Regions from separate parts of the Halomonas sp. SS10-MC5 genome, predicted to be linked through region 1. Evidence: predicted binding sites of a transcription regulator. Region 1 holds the regulator's gene; each other region holds the start of a gene.
What was found. Region 1 encodes LexA, which represses DNA repair genes until DNA is damaged. Its sites were predicted from a motif close to TACTGTNTANNTANACAGTA; they were not measured.
Positions count from the first base shown of each region.

Region 2: recA (recombinase RecA) is a predicted target of LexA. The motif match lies at 5,510-5,529, and genes of this name have one in related genera.
Region 3: I4484_RS08510 (DNA topoisomerase III) is a predicted target of LexA. The motif match lies at 8,279-8,298, and genes of this name have one in related genera.

Region 1 is NZ_CP065435.1:2,070,548-2,080,845, forward strand. It holds gene moaE (molybdopterin synthase catalytic subunit MoaE) at 1-112, shown strand, start outside; gene moaA (GTP 3',8-cyclase MoaA) at 96-1,109, shown strand; gene I4484_RS09810 (H-NS histone family protein) at 1,263-1,553, shown strand; gene I4484_RS09815 (ribonuclease J) at 1,673-3,256, opposite strand; gene purU (formyltetrahydrofolate deformylase) at 3,500-4,354, shown strand; gene I4484_RS09825 (energy-coupling factor ABC transporter permease) at 4,376-5,047, shown strand; gene dinB (DNA polymerase IV) at 5,052-6,101, opposite strand; gene lexA (transcriptional repressor LexA) at 6,238-6,885, opposite strand; gene I4484_RS09840 (TetR/AcrR family transcriptional regulator) at 7,084-7,749, shown strand; gene I4484_RS09845 (L,D-transpeptidase) at 7,751-8,269, shown strand; gene nagZ (beta-N-acetylhexosaminidase) at 8,379-9,392, shown strand; gene I4484_RS09855 (hypoxanthine-guanine phosphoribosyltransferase) at 9,444-10,022, shown strand; gene I4484_RS09860 (aspartate aminotransferase family protein) at 10,227-10,298, shown strand, end outside.
Region 2 is NZ_CP065435.1:621,214-631,511, reverse strand. It holds gene I4484_RS02905 (aspartate kinase) at 1-1,001, opposite strand, end outside; gene alaS (alanine--tRNA ligase) at 1,102-3,711, opposite strand; gene I4484_RS02895 (regulatory protein RecX) at 3,886-4,365, opposite strand; gene recA (recombinase RecA) at 4,369-5,433, opposite strand; gene I4484_RS02885 (CinA family protein) at 5,555-6,067, opposite strand; gene mutS (DNA mismatch repair protein MutS) at 6,313-8,901, shown strand; gene fdxA (ferredoxin FdxA) at 9,063-9,386, shown strand; gene eno (phosphopyruvate hydratase) at 9,875-10,298, opposite strand, start outside.
Region 3 is NZ_CP065435.1:1,804,198-1,814,495, reverse strand. It holds gene I4484_RS08545 (proline--tRNA ligase) at 1-1,367, shown strand, start outside; gene I4484_RS08540 (lytic transglycosylase domain-containing protein) at 1,570-2,034, shown strand; gene ccoM (cytochrome c oxidase subunit CcoM) at 2,129-2,245, opposite strand; gene I4484_RS08535 (peptidylprolyl isomerase) at 2,401-2,907, opposite strand; gene rfaH (transcription/translation regulatory transformer protein RfaH) at 2,949-3,491, opposite strand; gene I4484_RS08525 (MFS transporter) at 3,670-5,037, shown strand; gene I4484_RS08520 (SEC-C domain-containing protein) at 5,047-6,864, opposite strand; gene I4484_RS08515 (AarF/ABC1/UbiB kinase family protein) at 6,948-8,192, opposite strand; gene I4484_RS08510 (DNA topoisomerase III) at 8,322-10,250, shown strand.

The DNA of each region.
Region 1 (10,298 bases):
GCCTTTCTGGAAAAAGGAGCACAGCATCACCGGAGATTACTGGGTTGCCGAGCGTGAGTCGGACCACCGCGATGCCAGCCGCTGGGAGAGCGAAAATGACAAATCTTCCTGAGACCTTGCCTTCGGAATTGGTCGACGGTTTCGGTAGGCGGGTTCGCTATGTACGGATCTCCGTCACCGACCGCTGCGATTTCCGCTGCGTCTACTGCATGAGCGAGGAGATGACCTTCCTGCCGCGTGCGCAGATCCTGACCCTCGAAGAGCTGGGCATGGTGGCGCGGGCGTTCGTCGAGATGGGCGTGGAGAAGATCCGCCTGACAGGCGGTGAGCCCCTCGTGCGGCGGGGTATCGACCAGCTGATCGAGCAGACCAGTGCGCTTCCCGGGCTGCGCGACCTGGCCATGACGACGAACGGGGCGGGGCTCGTCAAGCACGCCAGGCGTCTGCGTGAGGCCGGCCTGGGTCGGCTCAATATCAGCCTGGATACGCTCGATCCCGAGCGTTTCCGACGGCTGACGCGCACCGGCGACCTGACACGCGTACTGGAGGGCTTGCAAGCGGCCAAGGAGGCCGGTTTCGCGCAGATCAAGCTCAATGCCGTGATCCTCAAGGGGCGCAACGACGATGAGGTGCTCGACCTGGTCGAATTTGCCAGAGCCCAGGGGGGCGACCTGAGTTTCATCGAGGAGATGCCGCTGGGGGATGTATCCGATCACTCCCGTGCCGAGACCTTCTGCTCGAGCGATGAGGTCAAGGCAGTGATCGAGCAGCGCTACGAGCTGATTCCCACTGCCGAGTCGACACTCGGGCCATCGCGCTATTTTCGCATGGCCGATAGTGCCAGCCGTATCGGTTTCATTTCCCCGCACAGCCACAACTTCTGCGCCAGCTGCAATCGCGTGCGTGTCACGGCCGAAGGGCGGTTATTGCTCTGCCTGGGCAACGAGCACTCGGTCGATTTACGCGCCGTGCTGCGCCAGCACCCGGGCGACCTCGATGCCTTGAAGCGGGCTATCGTCGCGGCGCTGCCGCTCAAGCCCGAACGCCACTATTTCACCACCGACGGTGACGTCCAGATCGTTCGCTTCATGAACATGACCGGCGGCTGAGCGCCTGCAAGAAGGCGGCTATTCCGCGTTCTCTTTCCCGATTATCCTCCTCGCGTTCGCGTGGACTTTTCTTGCCAATTCGGCAAATCGGCATATACTTTTGACGAGTGAGCCTTAGGGCTGACTCGTCGTTTTCTTGCATGGAGGAGGCCAATGTCCAGCGAAACCCTGGAGCGTATCGCCCGTAACAAGAACGTGGCTCGTGCCGCGGCTCGCCAGTTGAGCATGGAGCAGCTGCACAAGCTCTCCGATGTGATCGGCGAGGTCATCGAGCAGAAAAATGAAGAGGAGAAGCTCCGCAAACAGGAAGAAGCGGACAAGGAAAAGAAACTGGCTGAGATCCGCGAGGCCATGAGTGATGCCGGTCTCTCCGTGGAAGATCTCGTAGGGGAACAGCCGCGCCGCCGGCGTGGTCGTCCGCCCAAGAATGCCAGCGGTTCGTGATCCGGTCGGACCCGAATCGTCTGCTCGCGCAACGCGGGTCGGGGGAATGCATGAGGCGTCACCCCCGACCTGTTGACCACATCTTGCCCCGCCTCGGGCCGGTCATGGTCCGGTGGGAATCAGCGGTAGGCCGGTACCTCCACGGGGATCAGCTGGAGGTGAACGTCCGGTAATTGGCGAAGGTGCTGTCCCAGCCAGGAGGTAATGAGAGGCTGCAGGGCGGTACGGAGTTCGGCCAAGGTTTCCGCCTCGACTTCTTCCAGGCGCTCGTCCAGCCATTCGGTGAAGCTCTCTTCGTCCATGGCGCTGACTCGATGCGCGTCCATCATCAGGCGTCCGATACGTGTCCATCCGGTTCTCGTCGAGGCGACCGACAGGGCGAGGTGCAGGATGCCGTGGCGCGGCGAACCATGCTCGGCGGTAAGCCCCGGAAGGGGCGTAACGGCATTCTGGCTGACGATGCAGGGTCGCTGAGGGTGTCTCGATTCCAGCGTCAGCCCCTCGCCATCGAGGCGAATCAAGTCGCCATTGACCGGCGCCAGGGGGGCCTGTATTCCCATCGCTTCCGCCACCTCCTGGTGCGCCTGCTGGTGACGACGCTCGCCATGTACCGGCAGTAGATGACGTGGCTTTATCCAACCATAGAGGGTGCGCAATTCGTCCTGGGCGGGATGGCCTGAGGCGTGAAGTTCGGGGTGGTTGAATTCGTCCCACACCGCCACGTCGAGATGACTCAGGGCATGCTTCAGGCGCTCGATCTGGCGCTCGTTGCCGGGAATCGCCTTGGCCGAGAAGAGAACGGTATCGCCTGCCATCAGTTCGAAACTGGGATGCCGGCCGTTGGCCAGCCGGCTGAGGGCGGCGCGTGGCTCGCCCTGGCTGCCGGTGGCGATGACCAGGACTTCCGTCGGAGGGAGATAGCCAAGATCGCTGGTCGGTACCAGCGCCGGCATGTCGTCCAGGTAGCCGAGGCCTCGGGCTACCGCCACCATGCGCTCCATGGCCCGACCCATCAGGCTGACCCGGCGCCCGCAGCGCTCGGCGGCTCGGGCCACGGCCAGCACGCGGGCCAGGTTGCTGGCGAAGCAGCTCACCACGACGCGCCCCGTGCACTGGGCGAGGCGGTGTTCGAGCGCCCTGGCCACTTCGCCTTCGCTGCGCGAGTGCCCCGGCATGGGGGCGTTGGTGGAGTCGCCGACCACCAGGTCCACCGGCGCCAGGGCACGAAACAGTGCACCCTTGACCGGTGGGCCGATCAACGGCTCCGGGTCGAGCTTCCAGTCGCCGGTATGCAGCACGCGGTAATCGCCGACGGCGATCAGCAGGGCGCAGCTCTCGGGGATGGAGTGCGTCAGCGGCAGGTAGCGCAGGGTGAAGGGGCCGTTCTCCAGGGCTTCGCCAGGCTCGATCACACGGATGGCGTCGACGGCGAGGCCGCGCTCGTGAAACTTGGCCCGCAGCAGGCCGGCCGCCAGCGGAGTGGCGTATACGGGACATTGCCACTTGGGCCACAGCCAGGCGGCAGCGCCGATATGATCTTCGTGTCCATGCGTGATGATCAGCGCCGAGGGGCGGATGTCCAGCGCCTCGGGCGTCTCGAGACTGGGTACCTGTAGCGGGGAATCCGGCAAATCCTGGCGAATCATCATGCCGCAATCGACGGCAATCCAGTCGTTCTCATGCCCGTAGAGCCCCAGGTTCATGCCGATCTCGCCGCAGCCCCCCAGTGGCAGGAAGTAAAGCGGGGAGCGGCGGCGGGGACGAATCGTGGCGTGAGTCGAAGGCATCGGCAAATCTAGACCAGACAATGGAAACTTCACTATACGGATCGTCGCGACCCTCCACAATGCGATGCCGGTGGCGTGTGCGGGAGCAGGCGTGTCGCGGGTCTGCCGAGTTCGCTACAATGCGTGCTCTTCGAACACCGCTCCGTACCAGGTTGGCCCATGTCCCACTATTATCGACTCGTCGTTTCCTGCCCCGACCGCCGCGGCATCGTGGCCCGCGTCTCCGGTTTCATTGCTGGTCACGGCGGTTCCATCACGGAAGCCAGCCAGCACTCCGACCTTGAGGCCGGACGCTTCTTCATGCGCTACGAGATCCTGGCCGACTCCATCGGCATGACCGCCGCCGAGTTGCAGGAGGCCTTCGAGCCTGTGGCGCGGGAATTCGACATGGAATGGGCGCTGCGCGATACGCGCCGTCGGCCGCGGGTGGTGCTCATGGTCTCGCGGGAATCCCACTGCCTGGTCGACTTGCTGTACCGCTGGACGGCCGGTGAGCTGGAGGGCGACATCGTCGGTGTGATCTCGAACCATGACGACATGCGCAGCATGGTCGAGTGGCATGGCCTGCCCTATTACCACGTACCGGTTGGAGCCGATGACAAGAGCGCAGCCTTCGCTGAAGTCGAGCGACATGTGGAGGCAATGGAGGCCGACATCGTGGTGCTCGCCCGCTACATGCAGATCCTGCCGCCGCGGTTGTGTGAGCGCTATGCCGGGCGGGTCATCAACATCCACCACAGTTTCCTGCCGTCGTTTGCCGGGGCACGGCCCTATCACCAGGCCCACTCGCGGGGCGTCAAGTTGATCGGTGCCACCTGTCACTACGTGACCGAGGAACTGGACGCCGGGCCGATCATCGAACAGGACATACACCGCGTGAGCCACTGCCACACGCCGCAGGACCTGGTGCGCTTCGGCCGCGACGTGGAGAAGGCGGTACTGGCGCGCGGCCTGCGCTGGCATCTGGAGGACCGGGTGCTGATACATGGCAACAAGACCGTCGTCTTCGCCTGATCCCTGACTGGTAGTGCGGCAATGACCTTTTCCGAGCCGATTCTGGCCCCCTGGCTGCTGATCGCATGCGGGCTGATCTCGCTGACGGTGCTGGGCCTGGCGCTGGTGCAGCGCCCTTGGCAGCCGCTGCTGGCCGACCACGGCCTGCAGCATCGCTGGCTGGCGGCCAGTGTGGCCGTCGTGCTGCTGTGGCAGCTCAGGGCCCAGTCGGTCGATTGGCTGGCGCTGCAGCTGATGCTGACGGCACTGCTGACGCTGGTCTTCAAGGCGCCGCTGGCACTGGTGACCAATCTGCTGGCCAACCTCTCGCTGGTCGCGTTGGGCAAGGCAGGCTGGCCTCTGCTCGGCGTCAACGTGCTGATTACCGGGTTGGTGCCGGTCCTGGTGATGGTGTCGATATGGCGCATCGTCGATCGCTACCTGCCCGACAACCTGATGATCTTTCTTTTCCTGTGCGGCTTCTTCGGTGCAGCGCTGGCGACGCTGGGCACGGGGCTTGCCGGTCTGGGGCTGGTCATGCTCGGTGCTACCGACCCGGATGCCGTCCATCTGGCCAAGGAGTACGCCCTGTTCCTGCCACTGCTGATGCCGTCGGAGGCCTTTCTCACCGGCATGCTGCTCAGCGTGCTGATGGTCTATCACCCCGACTGGGTCGCCACCTTCAACGACCACCGCTATATCGATACCAAGTGAATCTTTAAAACGGCAGGCTGAGCTGGCGCCGAGCATCGTCCGTCACCAGCCTGACTCCTACGCCGAGCAGCCGTACCGGGCGCGCGCGACGCGCCCAGGCCTGTTCCATCAGGGCAGCGAAATTTTCCAGGTCAGGCAAGCCGCCTCGTGAGTCGAGGGTGGTGAGGGAAAAGTCGTCGAAGCGTACCTTGACGAAAATGCCGGCGACGGGCGGATGCCCGTGGCGGGCGAGCCGGGCGTCGAGGCGCTCGCACAGCGGTGCTAGCTCGGCGTAGCAGAGCGCGAGCTCGGGCAGGTCGCTGGCGAAGGTGGTCTCCGCGCTCACCGACTTGCGTTCGCGCTCGATGCGCACCGGCCTGTCGTCAATGCCTCGCGCGAGTTCGAACAGGCGTCGGCCGAACTTGCCGAACTCCTGCAGCAGGCGTTCCAGCGGCATTGTCTGCAGATCGCTGCAGGTGTCGATGTCGAGCGCCTGCAAGCGCTTGGCCGTGGCCGGGCCGACGCCGTGCAGCTTGGTGACCGGAAGTTGGCGCACGAAGTCGTCCACCTGGGAAGGGGAGATGACGGTCAGGCCGTCGGGCTTCTCCCAGTCGCTGGCGATCTTGGCCAGAAACTTCGACGGGGCGGCGCCTACCGACACCGTGATGCCGACGCGCTTCAGGCACTCCTCCTTCAGCCAGCGTGCCATCCAGGTGGCGCTGCCCGAGAAGCGCGTCACCTCGGTGACGTCGAGAAAGGCCTCGTCCAGTGACAGCGGCTCCACCAGCGGTGTCAGTTCGTGGAAGATCGCCGATATCTGGCGTGACGCTTCGCGGTAGCGGTCGAAATCCCCGCGCAGCAGAGTCAGGTGGGGGCACAGCCGCAGTGCCCGCGCCGTCGGCATGGCGGAGTGAATGCCGTAGGCACGGGCAGGGTAGTTGCAGGTCGCGATGACCCCGCGCCCCTCCGCACTGCCACCGATGGCCAGCGGTACCTCACGCAGCGCCGGGTTGTCACGCATCTCCACCGCGGCGTAGAAGCAGTCACAGTCGGCATGCAGAATCTTGCGGCTCATGGAGATTCGCCAGGACGTCGGAGCTGAGCGAGCGAAGGCCAGACAAGGCAAAAATTGGCGAAAAAGCGGAGTTTGCTGTTGCAAATGAGCATTTTAAGCCAATTTTTAACGCCGTATGGCCAAGCGCAGCCAGCTCTTACCCCAAGGCTTGGCCGTTGCCGCCGCGAATGACCCCCACCCCAATCCCCTCGATCTCGAGTTCTTGGTGGCGCAGATCCACCTCTATCGGAGCGAAGTCGGCGTTCTCGGCCTCCAGCACAACGCGATGACCCTGGCGATGAAAGCGCTTGACCGTGACCTCGTCTTCCAGGCGCGCGACCACGATCTGGCCGTCGCGCACGCGATCGGTGCGATGCACGGCCAGCAGGTCGCCCTCGAGGATGCCGACGTCCTTCATCGAGAGCCCGCGAACCTTGAGCAGGTAGTCGGCGCGAGGCGTGAAGAAATCCGGGGGCAGGGGGCAATAGCGGTCGATGTGCTCGGCGGCGAGGACGGGGCTGCCGGCAGCCACTTCGCCGATGATCGGCAGCCCCTCGCCGCTCGGCTCACTGACGATGCTGTCGGCTTCCTGAGCCGGCAGGCGTATGCCGCGTGAGGTGCCGCGTATCACCCTGATCACGCCCTTGCGTTCCAGTGCGCGCAGGTGCTCCTCGGCGGCATTGGGCGAGCGGAAGCCCAGCGCTCGGGCGATCTCGGCCCGCGTGGGGGGGTAGCCGAATTCGTTCATGGTCTTGACGATGAAGTCATAGACGTTTTGCTGACGCGAAGTGAGCGGGCGTGTCATGGCGAACTCCAGAGGCGTGAAGGCCGTATTGGTCAAGTATACAGCATGGAAGCCCATACAGTAAAAGGCAGCGTGCGGGATCGCGCGGCGTTCGTAAATCGTTTAAAACGCTTCTGGCTGTCGTGACATTGAGCCGTGCATCGTAATGGCGTAGACTTTTGTAATGTTTAAAACAGTCGTTTCCAGTGGGAACTGATCATGGCCCAGACCGATACCGTCACGCGCATCCTCGACACCGCCGAGGTGCTGTTCGCCGAGCGCGGCTTCGCCGAGACCTCGCTGCGCACCATCACCAGCAAGGCTCGCGTCAACCTCGCCGCGGTCAACTATCATTTCGGCTCGAAGAAAGCGCTGATCCAGGCGGTCTTCTCACGCTACCTCGACCCCTTCACGGTGCGCTTCCACCATGCCCTCGACGAGCTCGAGGCTCAGCATGCCGGCAATGTCATCCCGCTGGAGGTGCTTCTGGAAACCATGGCTCGCACCGTGCTCGAGGTGCCGGCCGAGAAGCACAGCCTCAAGGTGTTCATGAAGCTGCTGGGGCTTGCCTACAGCCAGGCCCAGGGACATTTGCGTCGTCACATCCAGGAAGAGTACGGCAGCGTCTTCACCCGCTTCACCGACCTGGTGCGCCGCGCCACCCCGGAGCTTCCCGATGCCGAGCGTTTCTGGCGCCTTCACTTCGTCCTGGGAACGGTGATCTTTACCCTCTCGGGTCTCGACGCGCTGCGCGACATCGCCGAGAAGGACTACCACGAGCATGTTTCGGTGCGCGACTTGATTCGTCGCCTGCGTCCTGTGGTGGTCGCCGCAATGAACGCCCCTCTGCCGCCGCCTGCCGCGCAGCCGGCCAGGGCGAGCTGACATGCATACTCCGCGGCTGGAGGCGTTGCCGCCCCGGGACGGGTGCTGGTTCGAAGTCGACATCGGGCGCCAGTGCCTGGTCCAGTGGCAGGGCGACAGACGCCTGCTGGAGTGGCCCGTATCGACGGCGTTGGCGGGAACGGGCCAACGCGAAGGCAGCGGCTGCACGCCGCTCGGTTGGCATTACGTCAGGGCCGCCATCGGCCATGGGCAGCCGCCGGGTACCGTTTTTCGTGGCCGGCGTTCCACCGGCGAGGTCTATAGCGCGACGCTGGCCGCCGCCCACCCCGGGCGCGACTGGATCCTGACCCGCATCCTGTGGCTGTGCGGACTCGAGCGGGGTATCAATCGCGGCGGCGACGTCGATTCCCAGAGGCGCTATATCTATCTACACGGTACGCCGCCGGATCAGCCGATGGGGGTGCCCCGTTCGCATGGCTGCATCCGCATGCGTGACCAGGCGCTGCTGGAAGTCTTCGCGCTGGCACTGCCGGGCACTCCCGTCTGGCTGCACGAGTGAGCTAGGGAGGAAGCGCCGTTTCCGGTACGGTTCTTACCGCACCGATGGCTGTTGCCGTAGACGGCTTTGGTCTAGAATCAGCTCCCTTTCATGCCCAAGGACTCCGATCATGACCCAGACCCTCGGCCCGGTGATGCTCGATCTGGAAGGCACCGCATTACGCAAGGAAGAGCGTGCGCTGCTCAAGCGCCCCGAAGTGGGGGGCGTCATCCTGTTTTCTCGCAACGTCGAGAATGCGCGGCAGGTGCGGGAGCTTTGCGATGCCATACGGCGCGTACGCCCGGAGCTGTTGCTCGCCATCGACCAGGAGGGCGGTCGCGTGCAGCGGCTGCGTGAAGGGGTGACGCGCCTGCCGGCCATGGGGCGGATCGGCCGGGATTATGCCGTGGCCCCGGAGGTGACCCTGAGGCTGTGTCTCGATGCCGGCTGGCTGCTGGGCATGGAGATGGCGGCCTGCGGCCTTGATCTCAGCTTCGCCCCGGTGCTCGATGTCGATGTTGGCCTTTCCAGCGTGATCGGCGATCGCAGCTTCTCCTCCGACCCCCAGGCCGTGGCGGCCATGGCCGGCGCCTTCGTCAGCGGCTTGCACGAAGCCGGCATGGCGGCGGTGGGCAAGCATTTCCCCGGCCACGGCGGGGTGGCGGCGGATTCCCACCTGGAGCTGCCGGTCGACGAGCGCCCGCTCGAGGCGCTGCGCCGGCACGACCTGGTGCCGTTCGCCGAACTCGCCGGCCGGCTCGACGGCGTGATGCCGGCTCACGTGATCTATTCCGCCTTCGATTCGCGCCCGGCGGGCTTCTCGACAAGCTGGCTGGGCCTGCTGCGCGAGTCGCTGGGCTTCAAGGGGGCTATCTTCTCCGACGACCTCGGCATGGCCGGTGCCGGCTTTGCCGGGGCGCCGGGCGAGCGGGCCATGGCCGCGCTGAGTGCCGGTTGCGACATGGTGCTGGTGTGCAATGACCGTGCGGCGGCACTCGAGGTGCTGGACGCCTGCCAGGGGCGAACCACGCGGCTGACGGCGCGCCTGCGTTACGGCCGGGCGCGTCCCGACATCGAGGCGCTCGAGGCCCTGGGGCGCTGGCGCCGGGTGCATGCGCGCCTGGAAGCCATGGCCACGCTCTGATCCGTCTTGTCGTTTTCCCTATTCGTTTACCTGCTTTGACACGAGTCCTTCATGCCCAAACTCGAAGCCGATTTTCACGACTCCCTGGCTACCATGCGCGACGTCATGGAGAATGCCGACTGCCTGATCAGCCACGCAGAGGTCGAACGCGCCCTGGATCGCATGGCCGAGCAGATCACCGCCGACCTGGGCGACAAGCTGCCGGTGTTCTACTGCGTGATGAACGGCGGCCTTATCACCACGGGACACCTGCTGACCCGGCTGGGATTCCCGCTGGAAGTCGATTACCTCCACGCCACCCGCTATCGCGGCGGCCTGCGTGGCGGAGAGCTGTTCTGGCGTGTGTCGCCCGAGATCCCCATGGCCGATCGTCATGTGGTCATCGTCGACGACATCCTCGACGAAGGCGCGACGCTTGCCGCCATTCTCGACTACTGCCGCGAAGCCGGTGCGGCGAGCATTTCCACCGCCGTGCTGGTGGACAAGCGCCATGATCGCAAGGCGGTGCCGGGCCTCAAGGCCGACTACTGCAGCCTCGAAGTGGTCGACCGCTACGTGTTCGGCTTCGGCATGGACTACAAGGGGTATTGGCGCAATGCGCCGGGGATATTCGCGCCTAAAGGGCTCTAGCTCGCGAATACCTCATCCGCGATAGTTTTCGGAATGCCAACGCAAGCCATGGATGCAGATTGCTGAAAGTTTGGTGGAAAAAGTATAAGACGCCTTTTTTCATGACTTTATGGAATGCATAGGCGTCTTTTTTTCGTTTGAGCATGCCCTCGGCCATCTGCTCTCATTGCGCTTCTGACCTCTCATGCTTGCGGGACATTGTTCATGGATTTACCTCACGTCAGCCAGGGCCTGGGCATCGTGCACCCCATCTGTATCGAGCGGGGGCGTAATGCC
Region 2 (10,298 bases), 1.4 Mb from region 1:
AGGTCGGGAATCACCTGCTCCTCGAGGATCTTCAGGGTCTTCTTGTAGTCGCCCTTGGCCACGGTGAAGGTGAAGTCGGTGTAGTCGCCGGCCGGCGCCACGTTCTGCACGATCATGTCGACTTCGATGTTGGCGTCGGCGATCGGCCCGAGGATGCGCGAGGCCACGCCCGGCACGTCAGGGGTGTTGAGCAGGGTCAGCTTGGCCTCGTTGGCAGTGAAGGCGATGCCGGAAATCAGCGGTTCTTCCATGGAGTCCTCGTCTTGGTCGGATTCTGCAACGATCAGGGTGCCGGGGCCGTCCTGGAAGCTGGACAGCACGCGCAGCGGGACATTGTACTTGCCGGCGAACTCGACGGAGCGAATCTGCAGCACCTTGGAGCCGAGGCTCGCCAGCTCGAGCATCTCCTCGACGGTGATGGTGTCGAGGCGCTGCGCCTTGGAGCAGACGCGCGGATCGGTGGTGTAGACACCATCCACGTCGGTGTAGATCTGGCACTCGTCGGCGCCCAGCGCGGCGGCCAGCGCCACCCCGGTGGTATCGGAGCCGCCGCGGCCCAGCGTGGTGATGTTGCCCTCCTCGTCGACCCCCTGGAAGCCGGCCACCACGACCACCTTGCCTTCGTCGAGATCTTCGCGCATCTCGTCGGTCTCGATACGCTGGATGCGCGCCTTGGTGTGGGCACTGTCGGTAAGGATGCCGACCTGGGAACCGGTGTAGGAGGTCGCCGGTACGCCGAGCTTGTGCAGGGCCAGCGCCAGCAGCGAGATGGTGACCTGCTCGCCGGTGGAGACCAGCATGTCCATCTCGCGCGGCGTGGGCTCGTCGTTGATCTCGTTGGCCATGCCGATCAGGCGGTTGGTCTCGCCGCTCATGGCGGAAACCACGACCACGACCTGATGGCCATCGTCACGGAAGCCCTTGACCTTCTCGGCCACGGCCTTGATGCGCTCCACGGAGCCTACCGAGGTGCCGCCGAATTTCTGTACGTATAGTGCCATCTACGGTTTTCCCTCGCTTATCGAGCGCGACGCGCCCGGATGAGTGAAAGTCGTCAAAGTCAAAGGGCCGGGACATCACGGTCGCCGGCCCTGTCTCGCGTCATTGCAGGCGCTGCTCGACCCAGCCGGGAACGCTCTCCAGCGCCGCCGGCAGAGCGCCGACATCGCTGCCGCCGGCCTGGGCCATGTCGGCGCGCCCACCGCCCTTGCCGCCGACCTGCGAGGCGACGTGGTTGACCAGCTCGCCGGCCTTCACGCGGGACGTCAGGTCGTCGGTGACGCCGGCGATCAGGCTCACCTTGCCGGCGTCGCTGTCCGCCACGCCGAGCACTACGATGCCCGAGCCCAGCTTGTTCTTGAGCTGGTCGAGTACGCCGCGCAGCTCCTTGGCCGAGACGCCCTCGAGCCGGGTCGCCAGCACCTTGACGCCGCCGATCTCGCGCGCCTGGCTGAGCATGTCCCTGCCGGCGGCGCTGGCCAGCTTGGCCTTGAGCCGCTCGAGCTCCTTCTCCAGGTTGCGGTTGCGCTCGACCAGCGACTCGACGCGCTCCTCGACCTGCTCCGGCTTGGCCTTGAGGCGCTCGCCGATGCGTGCCAGGCGCGCCTCCTGCTCGCGGAAGTAGGCCAACGCTCCTTCGCCGGTGATCGCCTCGATGCGGCGCACCCCGGAGGCGATGCCCTGTTCGGCGACGATGTGGAAGCAGCCGATGTCGCCGCTGCGCGCGACGTGGGTGCCGCCGCACAGCTCGATGGAGAAGTCGTCGGCGCCGATGGTCAGCACCCGCACGCTGTCGGCGTACTTGGCCTCGAACAGCGCCGCCGCGCCCTTGGCCTTGGCCTGGTCGAGGGTCATCTGCTCGATGCGGGTCGGCGCGTTGGCCAGAATCTGCTCGTTGACCAGGCGCTCCACCTCGGCAAGCTGCTTCGGCGTCATCGCCTCGAAGTGGCTGAAGTCGAAGCGCAGCCGCTCGGGCGTGACCAGCGAGCCCTTCTGCTGCACGTGATCGCCCAGCACCAGACGCAGCGCCTTGTGCATCAGGTGGGTGGCGGAGTGATTGCGCACGGTGGCCGCCCGCAGCCCGGCATCGACCTGGGGACGCACCTCGCCACCCACCGACAGCGTGCCCTCCAGCATCACCCCGTGGTGCAGATGGTGGCCGCCCTGCTTCTGGGTATCGGTGACCAGGAAGCGGCCGCCTTCGAGGTGCAGGTAGCCGATATCGCCCACCTGGCCGCCGGACTCGCCGTAGAACGGTGTGCGGTCGAGCACCACCACGCCGCGCTGCTCGGGTTCGAGCGCCGCCAGGGCATTGCCCTCGCCATCGACGATGGCGGTCACCGTGGCGCGATCCTCGAGCCGGTCGTAGCCGGTGAAGGCGGTCTCGCCCTCGAGCTCCAGCGCCGCGCCGTAGTCGGCGCCGAACTGGCTGGCGGCACGGGCGCGTTCGCGCTGGGCCTCGAGTTCGCGCTCGAAGCCGGCTTCGTCGAGACTCACGCCGCGCTCGCGACAGACGTCGGCGGTGAGGTCGTAGGGGAAGCCGTAGGTGTCGTAGAGCTTGAACACCGTCTCACCCGGCAGCACGTCGCCCTCGAGGTTGGCCAGGGCCTCCTCGAGCAGGCTCATGCCGTGCTCCAGGGTGCGCGCGAACTGCTCCTCCTCCTTGAGCAGGATGCGCTCGATCTGGTGGCGCGCCTCGCGCAACTCGGGGTAGGCCTCGCCCATCTCGACATCGAGAGCGCCGACCAGCTTGTGAAAGAAGCTGCCCTTGGCGCCCAGCTTGTTGCCGTGGCGAATGGCGCGACGAATGATCCGGCGCAGCACGTAGCCGCGCCCCTCGTTGGAGGGCAGCACGCCGTCGGCAATGAGGAAGGCGCAGGAGCGGATGTGATCGGCGATGACCCGCAGCGAGGGCGTGGTGGTATCCGCATGGCCGGTGTGACGGGCCGCTGCCTCGAGCAGGTTCTGGAACAGGTCGATCTCGTAGTTGGAGTGCACGCCCTGCAGCACCGCCGCCACGCGCTCGAGGCCCATGCCGGTGTCGATGGAGGGCTTGGGCAGCGGGTTCAGGTTGCCGGCGGCGTCGCGATCGAACTGCATGAACACCAGGTTCCAGATCTCGATGTAGCGGTCGCCGTCCTCCTCGGGGCTGCCGGGCGGGCCGCCCCACACCTCGGGGCCGTGATCGAAGAAGATCTCCGAGCTGGGCCCGCAGGGGCCGGTATCTCCCATCTGCCAGAAGTTGTCCTCGTCGAGCTTGGAGAAGCGCGCCGGGTCGACGCCGATCTCCTCCTTCCAGATGCGCTCCGCCTCGTCGTCGCTCACGTGCACGGTGACCCACAGCTTCTCGGCCGGCAGCCCCAGGCGCTGGGTGAGGAACTCCCAGGCGAAGCGGATGGCGTCGCGCTTGAAGTAGTCGCCGAAGCTGAAGTTGCCCAGCATCTCGAAGAAGGTGTGGTGGCGCGCGGTGTAGCCGACGTTGTCGAGGTCGTTGTGCTTGCCGCCGGCGCGCACGCAGCGCTGCGCCGAGGTGGCGCGCACGTAGGGGCGCGGGTCGCGGCCGAGGAAGACGTCCTTGAACGGCACCATGCCGGCGTTGGTGAACAGCAGCGTCGGGTCGTTGCCCGGCACCAGGGAGCTCGACGGCACGATGGTGTGGCCGTGCTCCTCGAAGTAACTCAGAAAGGCCTGTCTGATGTCTGCGCTTTTCATGGGGTATCCGTGGCGATGAGCGTGGTCACCCGACGGGCAGGCGCGTCCAGCACCGTGTCAACCTGGCCGAATCGCACGCCTTGACGTGTCAGGAGCGCCACCTAGGGCGTTCGCAAAGGGAGGCATTATAACGCAGTTGTCAAGCGACTGAAGGGGAGGTGCACATGACCGTGCTCAGTCGACGGCGCCGAGTCGCGCCAGGGCATGACGGATCTGCTCGAAATCGAAGCCGCGGGCCGCCAGGAAGCGTTCGCGCCGGGCGCGTTCGCGAGGGGTATCGCCAGGGCCGGAGAAGCGGCGCTCGAGTACCTCGCGGGCAAGCTCGAACCAGTCGACCTCGCCCTCCCGCTCGGCCTCGGCCAGCGCGGCCGCGATCAGGCCGCGCTCGACGCCGCGCCGCTCCAGCTCGGCACGCACCTTCAGCGGACCCTGGCCGCGCATCACCCGCGAGCGCAGGAAGCTCTCGGCGAAACGGGCGTCGGACTGCAGGCCGGCCTCGGCCAGCGCGTCGAGACAGGCGTCGATCGCCTCCGTGGGGTGGGCCCGGGACGCCAGCCGCTGGGTCAGTTCGGCGCGAGAGTACTCGCGCCGGGCCAGCAGGCGGATGGCGTCATCCCGCGGGGACGCCGCGGGCGCTTCGGACCGGGCAGGCATGGCTTAGAGCAGGTCGTCCTCGCGCTCGGCGTCGGCCGCCACCGGCTCCTCGGCCTCCTCCTCCTTGGGCGCGACCGTGGCCAGCAGCTGGCCGCGGATCTGGCTCTCGATCTCCTCCATCACCGCCGGGTTGTCCTCGAGGAACTGGGCGGCGTTGGCCTTGCCCTGGCCGATCTTGTTGCCCTGGTAGCTGTACCAGGCCCCGGCCTTGTCGATCAGGTTGCACTGCACGCCCAGGTCGACCACCTCGCCGGCGTGATAGATGCCCTTGCCGTAGAGGATCTGGAACTCGGCCTGGCGGAACGGCGGCGCCACCTTGTTCTTGACCACCTTGACCCGGGTCTCGTTGCCGACCACCTCGTCGCCCTGCTTCACCGAGCCGGTGCGGCGGATGTCGAGGCGCACGCTGGCGTAGAACTTGAGCGCGTTGCCGCCGGTGGTGGTCTCGGGGCTGCCGAACATGACGCCGATCTTCATGCGGATCTGGTTGATGAACACCACCATGCAGTTGGCGTTCTTGATGTGACCGGTGATCTTGCGCAGCGCCTGGGACATCAGGCGCGCCTGCAGGCCGACGTGGGAATCGCCCATCTCGCCCTCGATCTCGGCGCGCGGTGTCAGCGCCGCCACCGAGTCGATGATGATCACGTCGACCCCGCCGGAGCGCACCAGCATGTCGCAGATCTCCAGCGCCTGCTCGCCGGTGTCGGGCTGCGACACCAGCAGGTCGTCGAGGTTGACGCCGAGCTTCTCGGCGTAGCTCGGGTCGAGCGCGTGCTCGGCGTCGATGAAGGCGCAGGTCTTGCCCTGGCGCTGGGCCTGGGCGATCACCGACAGGGTCAGGGTGGTCTTGCCCGAGGATTCCGGGCCGAAGATCTCCACCACGCGACCGTAGGGCAGGCCGCCGATGCCGAGCGCGATGTCGAGCCCCAGCGAGCCGGTGGACACCGATGGCATCACTACCCGCGGCGCGTCGCCCAGGCGCATCACGGTGCCCTTGCCGAACTGGCGCTCGATCTGGGAAAGGGCGGCATTCAATGCCTTGGAACGGTTTTCATCCTGTGCCATGAGGCTCTCCTCGCAGAACTCGCAGACGCTTGCAGGTGCAGTTGGTAGGCGGGCCACCGTGGGGAGCTCGCCCGGACACTGTATGGTTGGACAGTAGTATGACGAAAAAAACGCCGCGCGACTAGTCGGCTTCGAGGTAACGAATCAACCCGACGATGGCCTCGCGTACCGCGCGCTCGCGCACCGCGCGGCGGTCGCCGGGAAAGTGGAAGCGCTCGGCCCGCTGGCGTGCCTCGCTGCCCCAGGCCAGCCACACGGTGCCCACCGGCTTTTCCGGCGTGCCGCCGTCGGGTCCGGCCACGCCGCTGATCGCCACGCCGAGCTTGGCCCCGCTGTCGCGGCAGGCGCCCGCCACCATGGCCTCCACCACTTCGCGGCTGACCGCGCCGTGCTGGGCGATCGTTGCCTCGGGTACACCGAGCAGGCGCGCCTTGGCGGCGTTGGAGTAGGTCACGTAGCCGGTATCGAAATAATCCGAACTGCCGGCCACCGAGGTAATCGCGCTGGCCACCCCGCCGCCGGTGCACGACTCGGCGGCGGTGACGCTGACGCCATGCTCGCGACAGCGTCGCCCGAGCCGTTCGGCGAGGGTGGCGAGGTCGAGGTTGGCCAGGCTGGAGGCACTGTGGGGCATGGTATCGCTCCTTTTGGTAAGGACCGGCCGACAGGCGCCGGCCACGCATTCTGCGGCTGCCTGCTACCATAGCGCATCCTTTCCGCGGTAACAGGTAGGGCAGTAAACGACCTCTGGCTCCCACACTATCCACTATCGGCAAACCACAGCCAGGAGAGGGTCGTTCCAGCATGTCGAGCGCGGGTGGGGCGTGGTAACCTTGCTTCCTTCCATGCCCACACAACCGACGAGCCAGCCGAGAAAGCATGAACGACGCGGTCAAGACGGATGTGCCGAGCCATACGCCGATGATGGCCCAGTACCTGAAGATCAAGCGCGAGCACCCCGAGGTGCTGCTGTTCTACCGAATGGGCGATTTCTACGAGCTGTTCTTCGACGACGCCAGGCGCGCCGCCGCGCTGCTCGACATCACCCTGACCCAGCGCGGGCAGTCCGCGGGCAAGCCGATTCCCATGGCCGGCGTGCCCTACCACAGCGCCGAGGGCTACCTGGCGCGCCTGGTGAAGGCCGGCGAATCGGTGGCCATCTGCGAGCAGATCGGCGACCCGGCGACGAGCAAGGGGCCGGTGGAGCGCCGCGTGGTGCGTATCGTCACCCCGGGCACGCTCTACGACGAGGCGCTGCTCGACGCCCGCCGCGATAACCTGCTGGTCGCCGTGCACCCGGTCGGCGACTGCTGGGGCATCGCCTGGCTGGAACTCTCCAGCGGCCGCTTCAGCGTGCTCGAGGTGGAAGGCGAAGGCGACATGCTCGCCGAACTGCAGCGCCTCGACCCCGCCGAGCTGCTGCTGCCCGAGAGCCTGTCGCTGCCGCCCGCGCTGGAGGGTCGCCCGGGGCTGCGCCGCCAGAGCGACTGGCTGTTCGATCTCGAATCGGCCACGCGCCTGCTGTGCGACCAGTTCCAGGTGCAGGACCTGCGCGGCTTCGGCTGTGCCCACCTGGAGGCCGCCCTCACCGCCGCCGGCGTGCTGGTCGAGTACGCCCGTGACACCCAGCGCTCGCGGCTGCCCCACGTCACCGCGCTGGGCGTGGAGAACCGCGACGATGCCGTGGTGATCGACGCCGCCAGTCGACGCAACCTCGAGATCGACATCAACCTCGGCGGCGGCGGCGACAATACCCTGGCCAGCGTGCTCGATACCACCGCCACCGCCATGGGCTCGCGGCTGCTCAAGCGCTGGCTCAACCGCCCGCTGCGCGACCGTGCCCAGGTGCAGGGGCGCCAGGCGGCGGTCGCGCTGCTGCTCGAGCAGGAGGGCTTCGTGGCCCTGCGCGAGCTGCTCAAGGCGATCGGCGACGTCGAGCGCATCCTCGCCCGGGTGGCACTCTACAGCGCCCGGCCGCGGGATCTCGCGCGCCTGCGCGACGCCCTGCTGGCGCTGCCCACGCTCGAGCGCGAGCTGCAGCACTACAGCGAAGGGACTGCACTCGACGAGCTGAGCCATCATATCCGCCCCTACCCCGAACTCGCCGACCTGCTCGCCCGCGGGCTGGTCGACAACCCGCCGGTGGTGATCCGCGACGGCGGCGTGATCCGCGAAGGCTTCGACGCCGAGCTCGATGACTACCGCGGGCTGGCCGAGCACGCCGGCGACTACCTGGTGCGGCTCGAGGCCCGCGAGCGCGAGCGCACCGGACTGGCCGGCCTCAAGGTGGGCTACAACCGGGTGCACGGCTACTACATCGAGATCCCCCGCGCCCAGGCCCGCGAGGCACCGGTCGACTACATCCGGCGCCAGACCCTGAAGAACGCCGAGCGCTTCATCATTCCCGAACTCAAGGAGTTCGAGGACAAGGCGCTGTCCGCCAAGTCACGCGCCCTGGCCCGCGAGAAGCTGCTCTACGACAGCCTGCTCGACTCGCTCAACGCCGAACTCAACGCGCTTCAGGGCACCGGCCGGGCGCTGGCCGCGCTGGACGTGCTGGCGGCCTTCGCCGAGCGTGCCCAGGCGCTCGGCTTCTCGCGGCCCCGTCTCGCCGAACTGCCCGGCATCGAGATTCGCGGCGGGCGACATCCGGTGGTGGAGCACGTCAGCGACACGCCCTTCGTGCCCAACGACCTGGTGCTCGACGACCGCCGCCGCATGCTGGTCATCACCGGCCCCAACATGGGGGGCAAGTCGACCTACATGCGCCAGGCGGCGCTGATCGTGCTGCTCGCCCATACCGGCAGCTTCGTGCCGGCGGACGAGGCCTGCATCGGCCCGGTGGACCGCATCTTCACCCGCATCGGCTCGTCGGACGACCTGGCGGGCGGCCGCTCGACCTTCATGGTGGAGATGACCGAGACCGCCAGCATTCTGCACAATGCCAGCGACCACAGTCTGGTGCTGATGGACGAGATCGGTCGCGGCACCAGCACCTTCGACGGCCTGTCGCTGGCCTGGGCCAGCGCCGAGCATCTGACCCGCACGCGTGCCTTCACCCTGTTCGCCACCCATTACTTCGAGATGACGGCCTTGGCCGATCAGGCCGAGGGGGTGGCCAACGTGCACCTCACCGCCGCCGAGCATCGCGACGGCATCGTCTTCATGCACCGGGTGGAAGAGGGCCCCGCCAGCCAGAGCTACGGCCTGCAGGTGGCCCAACTGGCCGGCGTGCCGCCATCCGTCATCGCACGCGCGCGCGACAAGCTGGCCCAGCTCGAGCAGCAGGAGGTCGACCAGGGCCACCGTGGCACCCCTCGACACGACAGCGGGCCGGCCCCGTTGCAGAGCGATCTGTTTGCCACCGCGCCCCACCCCCTGCTCGACGATCTGGCCGGCCTCGACCCGGATGAGCTGACGCCGCGCCGAGCGCTGGAGTTGATCTATGCCTGGCGCGAGAAGCTCTAGGTGTCGCGCCGCTTGCTCACACGGGGAGGCCTGTCTAGAATGAAGCGTCCAGCAAATTACATCTTATAAAAAGTTAATTTTTTATAACCATCAGGCTTAAGGCTGATACCGAACATTACCAACCGGGAGGTCACGACCCGGCTGCGAGGAGGGAGACAGGCATGACCTTTGTCGTCACCGAAAACTGCATCAAGTGCAAGTACACCGACTGCGTCGAGGTCTGCCCGGTGGACTGCTTCTACGAAGGCCCCAACTTCCTGGTGATTCACCCGGACGAGTGCATCGACTGCGCCCTGTGCGAACCGGAGTGTCCCGCCGAGGCGATCTTCTCGGAAGATGAACTCCCCGAGGGCCAGGAGGAGTTCATCGCCCTCAATGCCGAGCTCTCCGAGGTGTGGCCCAACATCGCCGAGAAGAAGGATCCCCCGGCCGACGCCGAGGAGTGGGACGGCAAGCCCGGCAAGCTGCAGTACCTGGAGCGCTGAGCCCAGCCAGACCCGCCCACTCGCGCCGAATGCCGGCCGGCATTCGGCGCAGCGTCCGCCCCCGTAGCCCAGGCAAAAAAAAAAGGCGACCCATAGGTCGCCCGGCTCCCAGCATTTCCTTGGGCGGTTCCCTCCGCCCTCTCTCCTGCGGCAACGTCCCTGCCCGGAGGCGACTTCCTGTCACACCGGGCGTGCCACGTCGATAGCATCCCGTTGCATCCTGCCGGAGAGCCTCCCGCTCTGCCTTGTCCCACGTGCATTCTGGCATGTCCGGCAAAAGGCGCAAGCGGCCGCCAATCAACTTCAAGGCCTCCCTAAAGTTGACTGAAGAAGCAGCCAAGCCAGTAAAAACAAAGGGATAGAAAAAGGCCGACACCTCCGGCATCGGCCTTCTCACTGCTATGTAGGCTTAGGTCTTCGCCTTTTTGTAGTCAATGTCCTACAAAAATGTCAGCGATATCGTCGGCCAGATGGCCAGAGCGATGCGCTCACTGCCCCTTGATCGCGGAGCGGCCGGGATAACCAACGCGATCGCCGAGCTGCTGCTCGATCACCAGCAGGCGGTTGTACTTGGCCACCCGGTCGGAACGGCACAGCGAGCCGGTCTTGATCTGGCCGGCCGAGGTGCCCACCGCCAGGTCGGCGATGGTGGTGTCCTCGGTCTCGCCGCTGCGGTGGGAGATCACCGCGGTGAAGCCGGCGCCCTGGGCCATCTTGATGGCGTCCAGCGTCTCGGAGAGCGAGCCGATCTGGTTGAACTTGATCAGGATGGAGTTGCCGATCTGATCGATGATGCCGCGCTTGAGGATCTTGGTGTTGGTGACGAACAGGTCGTCGCCGACCAGCTGCACCTTGTCGCCGAGCTTGTCGGTCAGCGCCTTCCAGCCGTCCCAGTCGGACTCGTCCATGCCG
Region 3 (10,298 bases), 270 kb from region 1:
GCCGCGAGCTCTCCAGCTACAAGCAGCTGCCGGCCAACTTCTACCAGATCCAGACCAAGTTCCGCGACGAGATCCGGCCCCGCTTCGGGGTGATGCGCTCGCGCGAATTCATCATGAAGGACGCCTACTCCTTCCACATCGACCAGGCCTCCCTCAAGGAGACCTACCAGGCGATGTACGACGCCTACGTGCGGATCTTCACCCGTCTGGGCCTGGACTTCCGTCCCGTGCTGGCCGACACCGGCGCCATCGGCGGTACCGATTCCCATGAGTTCCACGTGCTGGCCGACTCCGGCGAGGATGCCATCATCTTCTCCACCGAATCGGACTACGCCGCCAACATCGAGAAGGCCGAAGCACTGCCCGCACCGCTCGGCACCACGCCCGAGCGCGCCGCGCCGAGCGAGGCGCTGCGCCTGGTCGACACACCCAATGCCAGGACCATCGCCGCCCTGGTGGAACAGCATGGCCTGCCCATCGAGAAGACCATCAAGACGCTGATGGTCCGCGCGACCGAAGGGGGCCTGATCGCCCTGCTGGTTCGCGGCGACCATGAACTCAACGCCATCAAGGCCGAGAACCTGCCCGAGGTGGCCGAGCCGCTGACCATGGCCACGGAGGAGGAGATCCGCGCGGCAGTCGGCGCCGGCCCCGGCTCGCTGGGCCCGGTCAACCTCGACATGCCGGTCATCATCGACCGCAGCGTGGCACTGATGAGCGACTTCGGCGCCGGCGCCAACGTCGACGGCAAGCACTATTTCGGCATCAACTGGGAACGCGACGTGGCGCTGCCCAAGGTCGCCGACATCCGCAACGTGGTCGAGGGCGACCCCTCGCCGGACGGCAAGGGCACCCTCTCGATCAAGCGCGGCATCGAGGTCGGCCACGTGTTCCAACTGGGCAAGAAGTACTCCGAGGCGATGAACGCCACGGTGCTCGACGACAACGGCAAGGCGGCCCACCCCTGGATGGGCTGCTACGGCATCGGCGTCACCCGCGTGGTGGCCGCCGCCATCGAGCAGAACCACGACGAGAACGGGATCATCTGGCCCAACGCCATCGCCCCCTTCCAGGTGGCCCTGGTGCCGATGAACGCGCACAAGTCGCAGCGCGTACGCGAGGAGTCCGAGCGGCTCTACCAGGCGCTGACCGCCGCCGGCATCGACGTGCTGCTGGATGACCGCGACCTGCGCCCCGGCGTGAAGTTCGCCGACCAGGAGCTGATCGGCATTCCCCATCGCCTGGTGGTCGGCGACCGCGGGTTGGATATCGGCGAGCTGGAGTACAAGGGGCGGCGTGACAGTGAAGCGACCATGGTGCCTGCCGAGACGATCGTCGAGTTCCTGCGCGAGCGGGTCGGGGGGTAATCGAGGGCTGGCCGCGGCGCTGCTGGTCGCGGCCGGCCTGCTCGTCACCCTGCCGGCGGCGGCGCAGGCCCCGGGCGGTGATGGCGACATCCAAGCCACGGGGTTCCTCGACGCCCTGCCCGTTGCGCTGCAATCCTCGCCCCACCAGCGCGTGCGGGTGGAGCCCGACGTGCCGCCCTCGCTGCGCCAGACCCTCGATACGCTGGTCACCACGCCACCCTCGCCGGATCAGGTGTGGGCGGCGCGCCAGTGGATGAGCGAGATGGAACCCAGGCTCGCTCGCTTTGTCAGCGACCAGCCCCTGCGCGGCGAGATGCTCACCCGGATCTACCATGAGGCCCGCCTGGCCGGCCTGGCCCCGGAGATCGTGCTGGCGGTCATCCAGGTCGAGAGCGCCTTCCAGCCGGAGGCCGTCTCCTCCGCCGGCGCCGTGGGGCTGATGCAGATCATGCCGTTCTGGATCCGCGAGCTGGGTCGCACGGCCGACGACCTGATGGACCCCTGGCTCAACCTGCGCTATGGCTGCACCATTCTCGCTCACTACCTGGCCGTGGAGCGCGGCGACCTCACCCGGGCGCTGGCCCGCTATAACGGCAGCCTGGGGCAGACCTGGTATCCCGAACGGGTGATGCGCGCCTGGACCGACCACTGGTGGGTCGCGCGCTGAAGCAGTGTAGACGAATAAAAAAATGCCGGCCCAATTGGGCCGGCTACTGGGGGGAAAATCCCCCCTCCCCTGACGACTTGCTCTGCTGGCTGGCTCAGTGCTTGCGCTTGCGACGGTGGTCGCGAATCACGAAGCCGATCCAACCTGCCATGAAAGCGACCATCATCGCGACGGTTACCAGCCCGAAAACGACTGCATCATCCCAGTACATGGTGGTTTCTCCCCGTCACCTGATGTGATGGGTTCACTCTAGCCGGTTGACGCTCATGGAAAACTGACCTGCATCAAATTTCGCCTCGGCCGCCTGGAACGCCGCGCAGCGAATTGATGCAGGTCAGTTTTTCGAGGGGATTCGGGGGCTGGAGGTCAGGGAACCTTGCGATCCTCGACCTGGGACGGCTCGACCCCCGCGGCAAGGGGATGCCCCTTGGCCAGCTCGGCGCGCGTCGCCTGGCGCACCTCGAGCACTTCCAGCGCATAGCCCAGGGTGTGCCCGGCCAGGGGGTGATTGGTGTCAATCACTACCGTATCGTCACCAACCTCGCGCACGGTGACGATCTGGGGGCCGTCGTCCCCGGGGGTCTGAAAGCGCATGCCGGGCGCCAGGCCCTCCTGGGGGAAGGCGCCGCGACCGACCTGCTGGACCAGGTCGTCGTTGCGCTCGCCGTAGGCCTCTTCGGGAGGCAGCGTGACACTCAACCTGTCGCCGGCCACGTGGCCCGCCAGGGCGCGCTCGAGGCCGGCCAGGATGTTGTCGTGGCCATGCAGGTACTCGAGGGGCTTGGCACGGGCCCGCGAGTCGTCGAGTACATGGCCCCGCTCATCGCGGAGCACATAGTGCAGGGTCACGACCCGCTGCGGGGCGATGTTCATGGCGGTCTCCTTTGGTCGTTGGCGGGGCTGGTGCCAGGCGATCACGAGCGCGGGCGCAGGTTCGCCACGGGCATCTCCAGCTGCTGCTGGCGATTGAGCAGGTTGAGCAGCACGATGGCCCGCTCGTCGCCCTTGTGACTGGCAAAGACCGCCTGCAGATCCTTGAACGGCCCTTCGGTGATCTCGACCTTCTCGCCGGCGCGAAAATAGACGTTGGCGACGTTCTCCTGGCCCTGGGCTCCCTGCTCACGCAGCATGGCCACCAGCTCCTCGGCGACCGGCAAGGGTCGGTCGCCGAAGGTGACGATCCTGAGCACGCCACGGGTCGAGCGGATCGGTCGCCAGTTGCTGGCGACGCGGTCGAGACGAATGAACAGGTAATGGGGAAACAGCGGCTCATCCAGCCATACCAGCTTGCCGCCACGCTTCTTCTGGACCTGCAGAATGGGGTGGAACAGCTCGTAGTCCTGGTTGGCGAGGTGCTCCGCGGCACGGAAGGACTCCCCTCCCTTGCACTGAACGACATACCAGCGCGGCAGGCTATCGTTCTCGTCTTCGATCGGCTGACGTTCGCTGTGGCTCATGAAGGTCTCCTACCGGGATATCCTGCTGGCATCGATGCCGGGCCTCTGCAACAATCGAGCGGCCGAACAATGGGGCCTGCCGGGCCGCCCGCCTCCGCCGAGCGGTGGGCCATTCTAACACTGTTGCCGGCAGCGGGCCGCCCCACCGGCCATCTACCATCGAGGAGTGTCGCCACGCATGACCATCCCCACCCCTCAGCGTAGCTGGGGAGCCGCCCTGAGCATTTACCTGCGCGCCCCCGTGATCACCATGCTGTTCCTGGGCTTCTCGGCCGGCTTGCCGTTCCTGCTGGTGTTCTCGACCCTTTCGGCCTGGCTGCGCAGCGACGGTGTCCAGGTAGCCGCCATCGGGTTCTTTGCCTGGATCGGCATGCTCTATTCGATCAAGTTCTTCTGGGCACCGGTGGTGGATCGCCTGGCCCTGCCCGCGTTGACGCGCGCCTTCGGCCAGCGACGCGGCTGGATGCTGCTGGCCCAGGCGATGATTGCCGGCGGGCTGGTGGGTCTGGCCAGCCTCGACCCGCAGCAGAACCTGGCGCTGGTGGCCGGCTTCGCCCTGCTGGTGGCCTTCGGCTCGGCCACCCAGGACATCGCCATCGATGCCTTTCGCATCGAATCGGCGCCGGACGACATGCAGGCGGCCATGGCCTCGACCTACATCATCGGCTATCGCGGCGGGCTGCTGGCCGCCGGGGCCGGCGCCCTCTACGTGGCCGCATGGCTCTCCTGGCAGGCCGCCTACCTGACCATGGCGCTGCTGGTCGGCGTGGGGGTCATCACGGTGCTGCTGCGCCCCGAACCCGAGCGGCTGTCGCTGACCACCCAGTTGATTCACGAACCCCGAGTGCGCGCCTTCATTCGCCTCAGCCGCGGCAAGCCGCGCCTGCTGCGCCGGATGGGTGCCTGGCTGATCGGCGCGGTGGTGTGCCCCTTCACCGATTTCGTCTCCCGGCATCGGCTCAAGGCGCTGTGGCTGCTGATGTTCGTGGCGGTGTTCCGCATCAGCGACCTGGCGATGGCCTCGATGGCCAATCCGCTCTACATCGACATGGGCTTTTCGCTGGAGACCATCGCCAACGTCACCAACGTGTTCGGCATCGCCATGAGCATCGGCGGCGGCATCCTGGGCGGGCTGCTGGTGGCGCGCTACGGCATCGGCCCGATCCTGGTGCTGGGGGCGACGGCGGCAACCTTGACCAACCTGCTCTTCGCCGGCCTGGCGCTGGCCGGCCAGAGCCTGCCGATGCTGGTGATGGCGATCGTCGGCGACAACCTGGCCAATGGCCTGGCCAGCGCGGTGTTCATCGCCTTCCTGTCGAGCCTGACCTCGCGCGCCTACACCGCGACCCAGTACGCGCTGTTCTCTTCACTGATGACACTGCCGGGCAAGTTCCTGAGCGGCTTCGGCGGGATGGTCGTGGCGGCGGAGGGTTACGCCACCTTCTTCGTCATTTCCACGGCGCTGGGGCTGCCGGCCATCGCGCTGGCGATCTGGATCAGCCGCGACAAGGCACTGGTGCCGCCCCCCGCCCCCCGCGCGGCCTGACGCAGCGTCTCAGGCGTCGATCTGCTCCTGCAGCCACGCCAGCGCTCCCGGCGTGGTGCGCCACTGATCGCGCATCAGCGTCCGGTACTGCCATGCCTCGGCGCGGGTGCCGGGCTCGGCGACGCTGTCCGGGCCCGACGGCACGGGACGGGTCTGCTCGGCGCACAGCATGGGCAACGCATGGGGGTTGTGGCGGCGCACCTCGCGCAGCGCCTCGTTGGCCTCGTCGAGGCGCTCCAGCCGGAACAGCGCCAGCGCCCGACCCATCAACAGCCCCAGTACCGGGGTGTCATCGCGGCGGGTCTCGGTCACGGCCAGCGCCTCACGGTCGCGCCCCTCACGCAGCAGCTGGTCGAGCACCAGCTCCTGCAGGCCCAGGCTGTCCTGGTCGTCGAGCGTCAGCAGCCGCTCGGCCAGGCGACGGGAGCGCTCCCGAGCCCCTCGCTCCATGCCGACCACGAGGGCCAGGCCGGTACGCAGCAGCACGGCATTGTCGGCACTGTCCCACAGGAAGGGACCCTCACCCTCGCCGCGGATCCGCTCGAGCCAGCGCTCCAGGCGATCGGCGAGCGGCTCGAACAGGCTCGGCGACATCCACGGCAGGCTGCCGAAGCGGCTGGTCAGGGCCAGGGTGAGCGACTCCACCACTCGCGGCGAGTCGAGCCACTCGGGATGCGCGCAGAGTTCGCGCAGCCAGTCACCGGCCTGGATCCAGGGATCGCCCTTGAGGCCCAGCGCGCTCTCGTCATCCACCTCGACCTGGAAATGCTTCTGCCAGGCGGCGTACAGGGTGTCCTCCCGCGCGCTGCTGTGGTACTCCAGCTCCCCTGCGGCCGTGCGGCGCACGTCCAGGCCGCGCGCAGTGGGCAATTCCGCCAATAGCTCCTGCAGCGAGGCCAGCGGCTCGGCCAGGTCCTCCTCGGCGTTGAGCAGCTGGTCGGCCAGGGTAGCGCCGGGGTTTTCCGCCAGGTCGGCGAGGAACTGCAGCTGGTCAGGCTCCAGTTCGCCCTTGCGCGCCAGGCGACGGAACCAGAAGCGCGCGCGTTCGGCGGCCTCCTCCTCGTGCCCCTCGTGCAGCAGCAGCATGGCCTCGATATAGGCCAGGGTCGGCGAGTCGGGCAGCGCCTGCTGGGCGCGCACGAAGGCGGAACGGGCGCTGTCGAGGTCGTCGTTGTCCAGGTGCATCAGGCACAGCCGCTCCAGGGCCACGCCGCGCAGGAACAGCGGGCCGCGCTCGAGCACCTCGTCGAGCAGTTCGGCACGCTTGCGGATGAAGCCGCGCTCCTGGTAGAGATCGATCAACAGCTCGAAGGCCGGCTCGGCCTGGGCCGGCAGGCGCGACCAGTCGGCACGCTGGAACAACGACTCGAGGATCTGCTGGGCACGCCCGCGCTGGCCCGTCTCGGCGGCGATCAGCCCGGCCTCGAGCAGGGCCTGGGCGGGGGCGTGGCCGCTCTCGAGCGCCGCCTTGAGCGTGGGCCCCTTCCAGTCGCGCAGCGAAAGCATCCACATCAGGTGGTCGGGTACTTCGGCGGGCATCGCGACGGCACCGCAACAGTGCTTGGTCTTGCGCCCGGAGTCGCACCAGCAGGGTTCGTTGCGGCCGGGGCGCGCCAAGGGTTCGCAGGTAAAGCCGGCGCGTTCGAGCGGGGTCTGGCTCCACAGGATCGGTGCCAACGCCTGGGCCATGGCCAGGTCGCCGCCCATCAGCTCGGCACCCTCCTCACGCGCCCAGGCCATCAGGGCCGGATAGCGCTCCTCCTCACGGATGGCTGCCAGGGCCCCCGACGCATAGCCCAGCAGCTGTTCCACCCATACTGCCAGCATCACACTCTCCGCCAGTTCAAAAGGCGAATATAGTAACAGGGAAGCGCGGCTCGGTGCTGCACGCAAGAGCGGTCGCACATGGCTCAACGCCTCGCCCAGGCCAGCAGTGGCCGGGTGCGGGCGTGCATGTCGAGGCGGGCCCCCAGGCGCACCAGATTCCAGTAGTGCCCGTTCAGCGTGCGCGACAGCAGCAGCACGTCGGCCGGCGGCTGCAGGCGGTCCATGGCCGCCCAGACTCGGGGCGTGAGATCGCGCAGGCGGCGATGCACTCGAACGTCCGAAAAGTCCTGGGGCCCGGGCGCGAACAGCGGCGCCACCGCCTCGGCGGCATCGCGATACAGCGCCAGCGGCGCCCCCTGCCCCTGGCGTCCGCCCAGCCGGCGCAGGGCCTCATCCATGGCCATGGGGTCGCCGGCCAGGGTGGCGTCGAGCAGCTGCATCATCGCCTTGAGGTGCGCCTCGGGCACCGGGATCACCGCGCCCAGGTCGTAGATCACCAGCCGGCCTGCCGCGTCGACGGCGAAGTTGCCGGCATGCGGGTCGGCGTGCAGTTCGCCGTGGACGAACAGTTCCTCGGTGAGCCAGTCGGCCAGCGTCGCGGCGATGCGCTGACGCAGGGTGTCGTCCGCTCCTTCCAGCTCGCGCAGCGGCGTACCGGCCACATGGCGCATGGCCAGTACGCGCGGGCCGGAGAACTCGGGAAGCGGCTCGGGTATCGCCAGGCCCGCCAGATGCGCATAGCGCTGGCGATAGCGCGCCAGGGCGCAAGCCTCGGCGTGATAGTCGAGTTCGCTGCGCAGGCTGGCAGCCAGTTCCTCGAACAGCGCATCCAGGCGCGCCTGGGGCACCTTGAACCAGCGCCCCAGGCGCATGATGCGCTGGAGCTGAGCCAGGTCGCCCTCCAGCACCTCGGCCAGCCCCGGGTACTGTACCTTGAGCACCAGGGAATCGCCGCCATGGGTCACCGCACGATGCACCTGTCCCATGGAAGCACTGGCGAAGGGCCTGGTTTCGATCTCGCGGAAGTTGTCGCCCAGCTCGCCGTACTGCTCGACCAGGGTACGCTGTATGCCTTCCCACGGCATCGGCTCGGCCTGGCGCTGCAGGCGCCCAAGCTCGTCGGCGAGGTCCGGCGGCAGCAGGTCGTCCCACTGCGCCATGATCTGGGCCAGCTTCATCGCCGGGCCCTTGAGTTCGGAAAGCCCCTCGAACAGGGTCTCGCCCAGCGCGCGCCAGTCCGCCTCGCCGCCGAGCCGACTGCGCAGCAGGGTGCCGCCGGTACGCGCCCCGAGTCCGAACAGTCGCCGTGTCCTACCCCGTTCCCGCATGATGGCACTCCTCTGCCTGACGGTGGCCTTCGCGACGGGGATGATACCGCACGCGGCGCCCTAACCCCCTGGCCTCGATGGTCGATTACTGTAAGAATATCCACCAACACGACTGCACGGAAGGGTGACATGCGCCTGATCATCGCCGAAAAACCCAGCCTGGCCCGGGCCATCGCCGACGCCCTGCCGGGTGGCGTACGCCGCGAGGACGGTGCCCTTCACGCCGGCGACAGCGTGGTGACCTGGTGCCTCGGACACCTGCTGGAGCAGGCCCCGCCCGATGCCTACGACCCCGCCTTCAAGCAGTGGCGACTGGACCATCTGCCAATCCTGCCAAGCCGCTGGCAGCTAACCCCGCGGCCCAAGGCCAGGGGGCAGCTCGCCGTCATCCGCAAGCTGCTCAAGCAGGCCCGCGAAGTGGTGCATGCCGGCGATCCGGATCGCGAAGGGCAACTGCTGGTTCAGGAAGTGATCGAACACCTTGGCTGGAAGGGGCCGGTGGCACGCCTGCTGGTCAGCGACCTCAACCGGCCGGCGGTGCAGCGCGCCCTGGCGCGACTGGAAGACAACGCCCGCTACCAGCCGCTCTACCGGGCCGCCGAGTCGCGCGCCCGCGCCGACTGGTTGTACGGCATCAACCTCACTCGTGCCTGGACCTTGACCGGGAGACAGGCCGGCCACGAGGGCGTGCTCTCGGTGGGCCGGGTACAGACCCCGGTGCTCGGGCTGGTGGTCCGCCGTGACGCCGAGATTCGAGGCTTCGTCGCCTACCCCTTTTACGTCTTGTGGGTCGACCTGGCGGTCGCCAACGGCCCGCTGCGCGCCTGGTGGCAGCCCGGCGAAAGCCACCGACTCGACGACCAGGGGCGGCTGCTCGAGCGCGCACCGGCCGAGGCCCTGGCCGCGCGCCTGCCCGGCGCCGAGGGACGGCTCACCTCGCTCGAGACACGCCAGAAGCGCCAGTCGGCCCCGCTGCCCTATTCGCTCTCGGCGCTGCAGGTGGACGCCGCGCGCCGCTTCGGACTCTCCGCCCAGGCGGTGCTGGACATCTGCCAGCGGCTCTACGAGCGCCACAAGCTGATCACCTACCCTCGCTCGGACTGTCGCTACCTGCCCCAGGAGCACCTGGCCCAGGCGCACGCGACCCTGAGTAGCGCCTGCGGCCAGGATGAGACCCTTCGCGGCTGGCTCGCCGGCGCCGACTTCGCCCTGCGCTCCAAGGCCTGGGACGACAAGAAAGTGGGCGCTCACCATGCCCTCGCCCCCACCGGCAAGCCGGCCGCACTCGAGCGGCTGGAGCGCGCCGAGGCCGACGTGTTCCGCCTGATTGCACGCAACGTGCTGGCCCAGTTCTACCCACCCTTGATCGCGCGCGAGGTCAAGGCGGAGTTCAGCATCCTCGACGAGTGCTTCCGCGCCAGCGGCCAGGAGCTGCTCCAGCCCGGCTGGAAGCCGCTGTTCACCACCCGCGAGGAGGCGCCGCCGCTGCCGGCCATGCGCGAGGGAGAGCCCTGCCGGGTCCAGGCCTGCGAGGTCGAGGAGCGCGAGACCCGACCGCCCGAGCCGTTCACCGACGCCAGCCTGATCAAGGCGATGATGAACATCGCCCGCTACGTGGACGACCCCGCGGTCAAGCGCACCCTGCGTGAGCACGACGGACTGGGCACCGAGGCCACCCGTGCCGGGATCATCGAGACCTTGATCGAGCGCGGCTACCTGGTGCGCCGACACAAGACCCTGCGCGCCACCCGCCTCGGCAGCGGCCTGATCGCCTCGCTGCCCGAGGCCGCTTCACGCCCGGAGCGCACCGCCTTGTGGGAGCAGCGCCTGACGGCCATCGCCGAACGCGACGACGACCCCGCACCGTTCCTCGCCGCACTGGTCGATGACCTGCGCAGCCTGCTGGGCAGCGCCGATGCGGGCCGGCTGCGCCAGGCCATGGCCACGGCACAGGGCGAAGCCACCGACGTGGCGAAACGGCGCACAGCGGCCGGCAAGAGCCGACGTGGGCGCAGCGCCTCGGCCCGGACACGCCGCAAGCCACGCGCGAAGGCATGATGCCGCTTGCTCTGGCAACCCGCCGCGGTATGCTGGCTGCCGGTGTTC